4 regions of the Paenibacillus bovis genome follow, and region 2 is predicted to be linked to each of the others. Evidence: a T-box and tRNA genes for the amino acid it is inferred to sense, from the RefSeq annotation. Region 2 holds a T-box; the other regions hold tRNA genes.
The links. The T-box of region 2 lies ahead of leuS (leucine--tRNA ligase). A T-box ahead of a tRNA ligase gene usually reads a tRNA of that ligase, here a tRNA-Leu.
Positions count from the first base shown of each region.

Region 1 (2,207 bases), 2.3 Mb from region 2:
AAACACTCCTGATCGTAAATACAGCCAGCAAATGCGGACTTACCCCACAATTCACCGGCCTGCAGGAACTCTATGATAAATTTAAAGATCAGAATTTTGAAATTCTTGGTTTCCCAAGTAATCAATTTGCCAATCAGGACCCCGGCAGTGATGAAGAAATCTCGGAATTTTGCCAGCTCAATTACGGCGTAAGCTTTCCCATGTTCCAGAAAATCGATGTTAACGGCGCATCTGCCCATCCTCTTTTCCAATATTTAAGCGAGCAGGCTCCCGGTATACTCGGCTCCAAAGCGATCAAATGGAATTTTACCAAATTCCTGATTGATGCCGAAGGGCATCCGATCAAACGCTATGCACCCAAAACTACACCTGACAAAATAGAAGCCGATATCCTCAAACAGCTTCAATAGTAACTTCACTATCCATTCAAATACAATTTATTAAAATTCGTTTGGCTACTATTGTCACTGCAATGGGTATGCTGAAACTTTTACCTAAATTAGAGAATACAGGCCTACCCTACAAAATAAACACATCAAACACTCAACAAACCAAACAAAAAAGAACGCTGTCAGCTTTAAGCCAACAGCGTTCTTTTTTATGCTTATGTATCCTGTATAAACGACTGAGGTAAAGTTATACTAACTTTGTCGTTCAATAGTTGAGATTTCCTGATCCATATCTTGCGTAATGCGGTCGAGAGGACTCGAACCTCCACGGGTATACACCCACTACCCCCTCAAGATAGCGTGTCTGCCATTCCACCACGACCGCACAATAATGCAGAAATCATAACAACTGTATCAGTTTATCATTATTTTATGTGATTGTAAACCCTTAAATTGGATTGAGGATTGATCGTATACTGGATTGCGTCAGAATACAATCTGGTTAACCGCTGTATGCTGTATGCTGTATGCTGTATGCTGTATGCTGTATGCTGTATGCTGTATGCTGTATGCTGTATGCTGTATAAGGATTATAGAAGAAATAAATAATTTAAAAAGGAGCGATATCGGCTATGAATTCTTTGGATCAGGCTATCTCTTTGCGGCAAAAAGGGAATATACAGGAAGCTATTCAGCTTTTACAGGAAATAAGTGTAACGGAGCCGGATAACGCTCAAGTATGGTATCAACTCGCATGGTCTCACGATTCATTGAGCCTGGAACGACAAGCAGTTCCCTATTACGAGAGAGCGCTAAATACAGGCTTGACCGGTGAAGATCGGGCTGGTGCCATATTGGGACTCGGCAGCACCTATCGCACACTGGGACAGTACGAGCAAGCCAAACAATGCTTCGAAAATGGAATACGTGAATTCCCTGATCATCGGGAACTGAAAATTTTCTATGCCATGGTACTCTACAATCTGGGTGAACATGCAGAAGCGATGAGGCAACTACTTGTCCAACTAGCCGATACTTCAGCAGATCAAGGAATCAAAAGTTATGATAAGGCTATTCGCTTTTATGCAGACCAACTGGATCAGACATGGAATGATTGATACATAGTATAGACTAAAATCGGATACCACTGCCTTCAACATTATTTAACGTTATATTTTATTACATATAAAGTTAGTAAATAAACGATAATCTTTTGATATATTGTGTAATCTCTTTATTTTTTTCTGTAAAAGTGAATTATACTGACACATTATTATAATATATGTAAAAATAATTTACATAAAATAAATAGTAGATTGGTAAAACTATTTTATGTCAATTTACATTCCTTTGATCTCATTCCTCTACTCCAAATACTTTTAATCGTTAAAATAGAAAAAACAGATGGAGGCTGATGGAAAATGAATAGTAGTCAAAAGCTGCTCGCTTATGTGCAATTGCTGGATGCCAAACTGCCTACTGCCAGTTTTACTCACGCACATCATGTAGAAGAATATGTAAAGGAAGGAAAAATCAACACGTCTGAACAGCTGGAGCATTACCTGTTGGATCATTTGCAGCCCCATTTATTTCAGTGGGAAGCTCCTGCTATCTACAGTGTCTATATGGCCAGTAGTGAACAAGATGCCTGGACGCTCGCACTGATTGATAAAATGATTATCCAGCAGATCGTCTCTGCCGAATCCAGACCTGAAGCCCGCCAGACTGGAAAGCGCTTACTAAAGTTGGCACATAATTTGTATCCCTGGATGAGCTTCACGACTCTGAAAAAAGCTATTGATGAATACGAAGCTATCC
Region 1 is NZ_CP013023.1:2,018,793-2,020,999, reverse strand. It holds gene AR543_RS08570 (glutathione peroxidase) at 1-410, shown strand, start outside; tRNA gene AR543_RS08565 (tRNA-Leu) at 692-774, opposite strand; gene AR543_RS08560 (tetratricopeptide repeat protein) at 1,022-1,507, shown strand; gene AR543_RS08555 (urease accessory protein UreF) at 1,811-2,207, shown strand, end outside.
Region 1: it encodes a tRNA-Leu, which carries the amino acid that the T-box ahead of leuS (leucine--tRNA ligase) is inferred to sense. The anticodon was not compared.

Region 2 (2,207 bases):
ATGCGTTATCGGCTATTGGAGTTACACTCATTTTAATCAACAAAGCACTGTTCATGAACAGAAATCGATGCCTTCCACCTCTATCCATAGTCTGAACATTCGTACCTCTGCTACAGATATTGAACTGCTGCCTGGCGAGCAGGATCAGATTACAGCCACACTGGACGGGAATATGCATACAGATTCCAAGGAAAACTATTCTTTCACGATGATACCGGAACAGGGCGTTATGAATGTCCAGGTAGAGACACAGAACAATATGTTCGGTATCCAGTTAGATCCTATCGATAATTTGACATTAAAAATAAAGATTCCATCGAAAACGTGGGATCAGATCACAGTTATGACTTCGTCCGGTCAAATGAAGCTTCATGATCTTGCTGCTAACAGGATAACAACGCAATCCAGTTCCGGCGATCAGCAGATTTCCGGCTTGCAAGTAGCCGGAACCGCCATTATCCAGACCAGCAGCGGCGATATTACAGCAGAGCACAATGAAGCAGCAGATTCCAAATGGGAAACCACCAGTGGCACTATTCATTCTTTACAGCTATCCGGTCAGCGTACACAGATTACAACTTCATCCGGTGAAATCGATTATACCGAGAAGCAGCCTGTATCGGATGTAGAGCTCACTACTTCGAGTGGTGATGTAAATGCCAAAAGCGCAGCTACGAGCAACTCGCTGCAGTTACAATTTACAAGCAGCTCGGGAACAGCAAATATCCAGATCCCAGGAATGACCTTCCAGGAAAAATCCGAGCATCGTATAACCGGTATGCGGGGGACAGGCAAGCTTCTTCAGCATATAAAGGTAAACACCAGTTCCGGTGATATGAAGATCAGTCAGCTATAGTATATATAGTTTATGCATAGTGCAGCTGGCATTTCTTTTTGACCACCGGATATTTCTTTCATTGACTTTACCGGCTAACTTTTTTACAATAAAACCATTGTTATAACCGGACAGCCATCGCTGACTGGTTCATACTTAATACTCAGTGAAAAGGAATAGTAATATCAGCAAGCATTACATAGAGAGTCGGCGGCTGGTGCAAGCCGATATGATGCTGATGTGAACTCGCCTTGGAGATATGTGTCAGGAATTACAGGATTGATCCGTACAGTGAATCGGATCTATATCCATGTATTCTCAAACACATCGGCTTCCTGCCGTTATCAGGCAACTAAGTGAGTGAATGGTGAAGCATACCTGTTCGCTAACTAGGGTGGTACCGCGAGATTCAACCTCTCGTCCCTAGCGATATTATACGCTGGAGACGAGAGGTTTTTTGTTGCTTTCGGACGTCAAGAGTGCATTGTCCGGACGGATAACAAGCGCAGCATAATGATAATGGAATTACCGGAACAGCCATACTTAATTTAGAGGAGGAAATACTATGACAGAAGTACACACGTCCCAGCCGGGCTATCGTCCGCAGGAACTGGAACCCAAGTGGCAAGGCTACTGGGATGAGCACAAAACATTCAAAACGACCGAGGAGCCGGGCAAACCGAAATTTTACGCGATGGACATGTTTCCTTATCCATCCGGTGCCGGTCTGCACGTAGGCCATCCGGAAGGCTACACAGCGACAGATATCGTTTCCCGCTACAAGCGTATGCAGGGCTACAATGTACTCCATCCGATGGGCTGGGATGCATTCGGTCTGCCGGCCGAGCAGTATGCGATCGATAATGGCGGTCACCCGCGTGAATTTACCATTCAGAATATTAATAATTTCCGCCGTCAGATCAAGTCTCTCGGTTTCTCCTACGACTGGGATCGCGAGATCAGTACAACCGATCCGGATTATTATAAATGGACCCAGTGGATCTTTATCCAGCTGTATAACAAGGGTCTGGCTTATATCGCCGAGATTCCGGTCAACTGGTGTCCGGCACTGGGTACGGTACTGGCGAACGAAGAAGTTATCGACGGCAAGAGTGAGCGCGGCGGTCATCCGGTTATTCGTCGTCCGATGCGTCAATGGATGCTGAAGATTACCGAATATGCAGATCGTCTGCTGGAAGATCTGGATGAACTGGACTGGGCAGAAAGCATCAAGGATATGCAGCGCAACTGGATCGGCAAATCCAAAGGTGCAGAAGTTACTTTCCAGGTAGATGGAACAGAAGAAGAGATTCGTGTCTTCACAACTCGTCCGGACACCCTGTTCGGAGCTACTTACTGTGTACTGGCACCT
Region 2 is NZ_CP013023.1:4,321,742-4,323,948, reverse strand. It holds gene AR543_RS18410 (DUF4097 family beta strand repeat-containing protein) at 1-856, shown strand, start outside; T-box leader at 993-1,263, shown strand; gene leuS (leucine--tRNA ligase) at 1,401-2,207, shown strand, end outside.

Region 3 (2,207 bases), 1.8 Mb from region 2:
TAAAATTCAATATAACGCTCGATTTCCTGAATAGGCCGCTTCTCCAATGCCAGCTGGGTCAATGTACCAAAAGCAACTTTTTCTCCATGTGTCATATGGTGAATATCGCCTTCGAGTACAGTGAAGCCGTTATGGATCGCATGTGCTCCTGCCAGACCGCCACTTTCAAAGCCCAGACCGCTGAGCAGCGTATTGGCTTCAACGACTGCTTCTACGGCAGATGTTACCACTTTGCGCTGTACCGACTCGTATGCCAGCAGACCAAAGTCAAACAGCGTCTCTTCACATTTGCGCGCAATCGCTTCAGCAGCCAGTGTAGGCAGTCCGCCAGCCATCGTCGTGGCACGTGCCTCGATTACAGCGCGTGCCTCTACCCAGGTTGCCAAGGCATCCGCTATACCAGAAGACAGGAAGCGTGGCGGTGCACTCGCGATAATCTTGGTATCTACCAGAATCAGATCCGGATTTTTATTATAAAATTTGTAGCTCTCGAATATACCTTCATCCGAATAAATAACGGATAATGCACTGGTTGGTGCATCTGTAGAGGCTGTAGTCGGGATAATCACCGTGTAGCCGCCAAGTGTATCACTGACCGCTTTGGCTGTATCTAGCGTTTTGCCGCCGCCTACTCCGATCACAATCGTAGCGTTGTTCTCTCGGCCAATCTCTACCAGACGGTTAATTTCATTAGTCGATGCTTCTCCGTTGAAGACTGCTTTGATGTAGCTCACAGATGACTGATCCAGACTTTCCAGTACCTGGTTGCCTGCGATATCCCACACAATATCATCGGCGATAACGAGCGATTTGTCTCCCTTGATCCCTTTTACATACTCACCTGTTTTCTGGATGACGTCTCTGCCCTGTACATATTTGCCGGGACTGATAAATACGCGTTCTGTCATAATCTGTTGCTCCTCTCCAACCTGTAATGGATCATGCGCCTGATACAGAAAACGCATGAATGAAGTCCATTTCTCCGCTATGTACCTGATCGTGCTGCCAATTTGCTGAGCCGGGAAAGGAATGATCGATCCTGCTTTCCGCTGTCTGTTGTTTCTTAGGTGTTCTGAGCCTGTATACTCAGCTTGCTGGCCCATATTGACATGGCTGGCTTTCGCGAATAAATAGGCTTCTTAATCTATTCACCAGAAGTACCTGCGGTATAACAGCATTTCCTTGTCAGAAATAAGAACGATCCCGTTTACGAGTAAGCAGGAACGAAGTTGTACCCTAACAAAAAAAGCCCCACTCCGTTAGGAATGAGACCTTTTCGATAAAAATAATGCGGTCGAGAGGACTCGAACCTCCACGGGGGTAAGCCCACACGGACCTGAACCGTGCGCGTCTGCCAATTCCGCCACGACCGCATAATGTAATGTTACCGTTCCATATCTCTATTTCCTGGCCACAAAAAATAGAATACCATATTAGTTAGCAAGCGTCAAATTTTATTTTTCCTTCTATATAATATAATACTTCTAGAGAATAGTAGTAGAGCATACTAGGACCATAATGTGTTCTGACATACGGTACATGGCAGAAGCCCGGCAGAAAAAGAGAAGTTGATAATGACGACTATAGCTGTCATCTAGGCCAATATAGAATATAACAAAATATCGAAAATGTTCACTGTACGATCAACCTATTCTTACATAGCCTACCTATGCTCACCTATGCTCACCTATGCTCAAAACAGCCTTTTGGATAACAGAGACGGTAGAGAATAAAAAAGGCAATCTGCCAAATCAGGAAGTGTCGGATCTTCCGTAATCGGCAGACTGCTATTTGTTTACTATAGGATTTGGATCATTAGCGAATACTGAAGGATCGTTTATTGGGCAGCAGTAACCGTCAGCTGGTTACGCAGATCCCATAACTCCGCATAACTGTGAATAACCACATCCGCTTCGCCCAGATTCTGATTACCCGAGCCCGGATTCTGATGTCCGATACAGCGCATACCGGCAGACTTGGCTGCCCGTACACCATTACGGGAATCTTCGATAACCATGCAGCGTTCCGGCGCTACACCCAGAATCTCGGCTGCTCGCAGGAAAATATCCGGTGCCGGCTTGCCATGTGCGACTTCTTCCCCACTGATCATGCCACCAAAAAAGCGGCGGATATCCAGCCTTTCCAGAATCAGCTCAATCAGTGCACGCGGAGACGATGAAGCAACCACCATCGGTATACCGGATTGC
Region 3 is NZ_CP013023.1:2,490,155-2,492,361, reverse strand. It holds gene AR543_RS10655 (glycerol dehydrogenase) at 1-908, opposite strand, end outside; tRNA gene AR543_RS10650 (tRNA-Leu) at 1,290-1,373, opposite strand; gene AR543_RS10645 (HAD family hydrolase) at 1,838-2,207, opposite strand, start outside.
Region 3: it encodes a tRNA-Leu, which carries the amino acid that the T-box ahead of leuS (leucine--tRNA ligase) is inferred to sense. The anticodon was not compared.

Region 4 (2,207 bases), 1.9 Mb from region 2:
AATCAGCCCCATTAATACAAACGACAGCGACGCCAGCACCAGGAATGACTTGGTGAACTTGCGAGCTTCGTCAATATGCCCGCTGCCGATACACATACCAACTACCGTAATAATGGTCAGCGACAGTGCATTGGCCGGAATCTGCATGGCGCCTGCCAGTGCGGAACAGATCGCATTGACCGCAATCGCATATGTTCCCATGCCGACAATGAAGATCTGGGTCAGTATTTTCCCCCCGTTAAAAAACATCTGCTCCGTCGCAAACGGAAAGCCGATAAACAGGATCTTTTTGAACATCTCCCATTTGACCTCGAACAGCTCGCGCACACGCACTTTCAGATTGACGTCCATTTTGAACAAATAGTACAGCGCACACGCCGCGCCGCCATACCGGGCAATGTTGACCGACAAGGTCATGCCGAGTACACCCATATCCAGTCCATTGATAAAGACAAAATTCAGCAGTACATACAGCAAGTTCATAATCAGCGATAGCACCAGTGAAGCCCTCGTACTGCCGACTCCGCGTAGCGCGCCGCAGACCGCTTCCACAATCGCTATCCCGACAAAAGAAATACAGCTCCCGATCAGGTATGTACGCGCATGGTCCATAACTTCCGCTTCGGCCGAGCCAAACAGCAAACTGAGCAGCGGCCCGTGAAAAATAATTCCGATCAGTGCTACAGCCAGCGCCAGCGCAGACACGGATGTTACTGCTCCTGCACTCGCCTGTGATACTTTCAGCTCATTGCCATTGCCCTTGTACTGGGCGACCACGACGGTTCCCCCTGTAGCGACAGCAATAAATACACTTAACAGGAAAATATTCAGCGAATCCACCATATTGACCGCACTGACCGCGGCCACACCTGCCGAGCTGATCATGGCGGTATTGATCAGATTCAGTCCCATGACAAACGCCTGATCGATCAGGATCGGAATAAATAGCGAGATCATCTGGCGGTAATTCATTGTTGCTCCGGAAAAATACTTTTCCAGCAGATTATGAGCTCTACTCCATCTTATGCTGGGGTCTCCCATGTGATTACCTTCTTTATAACTGGATTCATGGCCTCTCCGACGGTTGACATTCTCCACATTATACCGGAATCTCTACAGGATTCCAGTGGAACTCATAATAAAAACGCCCTTCAGGTTAAAATAACTGAAGGACGTAATTGGTAATTATGTATATTCACGTTGTGCGTTTTGAAAAATAGGAATGCGGCCGAGAGGACTCGAACCTCCACGGGGGTAAGCCCACACGGACCTGAACCGTGCGCGTCTGCCAATTCCGCCACGACCGCAAATGAGTTAGTGAGCTGCGTTACGCAATCACAAGGAATAATATATCATGATATTTCGAAAAGCACAAGCTTTTTTGTGAAATATTTTAACGCAGCTCTTACTCCGCAATTCCTCTGATTTATTTCGTATAATTCTGCCTGTGCAGGCTGTACACTTTGTAATTAAATTCGTTCCATGCCCGCGTCTCACCGGCCTGTACATATTCGAGCCGGATCGTGATATGATCCTTGCCTGCCGTATATAGCGCTGGAATCTCGTATTCATCGTCCAGCCAGCGCTGGTACGGATTGCGATCAGCTACATACCAGCTGCGTTCCTGCACAAGTGCTTCATCTACATACACCTTTGCTTTTTGTCGACCGGTCATCTGATCGGATTTGCGCCGCAGACGTACGCCCTGGTTATTCGGATGGATAGATACAACAAATTCACTCCACCCCTCTGTCTCATGACCTGTATCCGTAATGAACACATCATCCTGATCGCCTTCATAACAGGCACACAGGGTATAATAACCACGGCTACCGGATGTACGATAGTGATGGATGCCTTCCGAAGCCTTGTTCCCGATATCCAGTTCGTCCGTCAGTGTCATGCCCTGCTCATCCACGCCATAATAAAACAGAATACCCGAGTGGCGTAAATATTGATTATTGTACTCTCCCGATTCGATGCCAAAAACCAGTTCCTGCCGAAAAGGATACACATCTCCGCTGCACAGTCGCACCATTGACCATGGACTGTCCGGCAGGCCGTCATAAGCACTGGATGGATTCATTTCCGGCGGTGTCGGGAAGCCCCAGCCGTAATTCACCCAGCTCTCGGAGCCATCGCTCTCCACCTGCGGTGTTAATTTACCATCGATATGAACACGCACATCCCCTTCACAGCTAATTTGC
Region 4 is NZ_CP013023.1:879,732-881,938, reverse strand. It holds gene AR543_RS03825 (MATE family efflux transporter) at 1-1,041, opposite strand, end outside; tRNA gene AR543_RS03820 (tRNA-Leu) at 1,224-1,307, opposite strand; gene AR543_RS03815 (DUF2961 domain-containing protein) at 1,427-2,207, opposite strand, start outside.
Region 4: it encodes a tRNA-Leu, which carries the amino acid that the T-box ahead of leuS (leucine--tRNA ligase) is inferred to sense. The anticodon was not compared.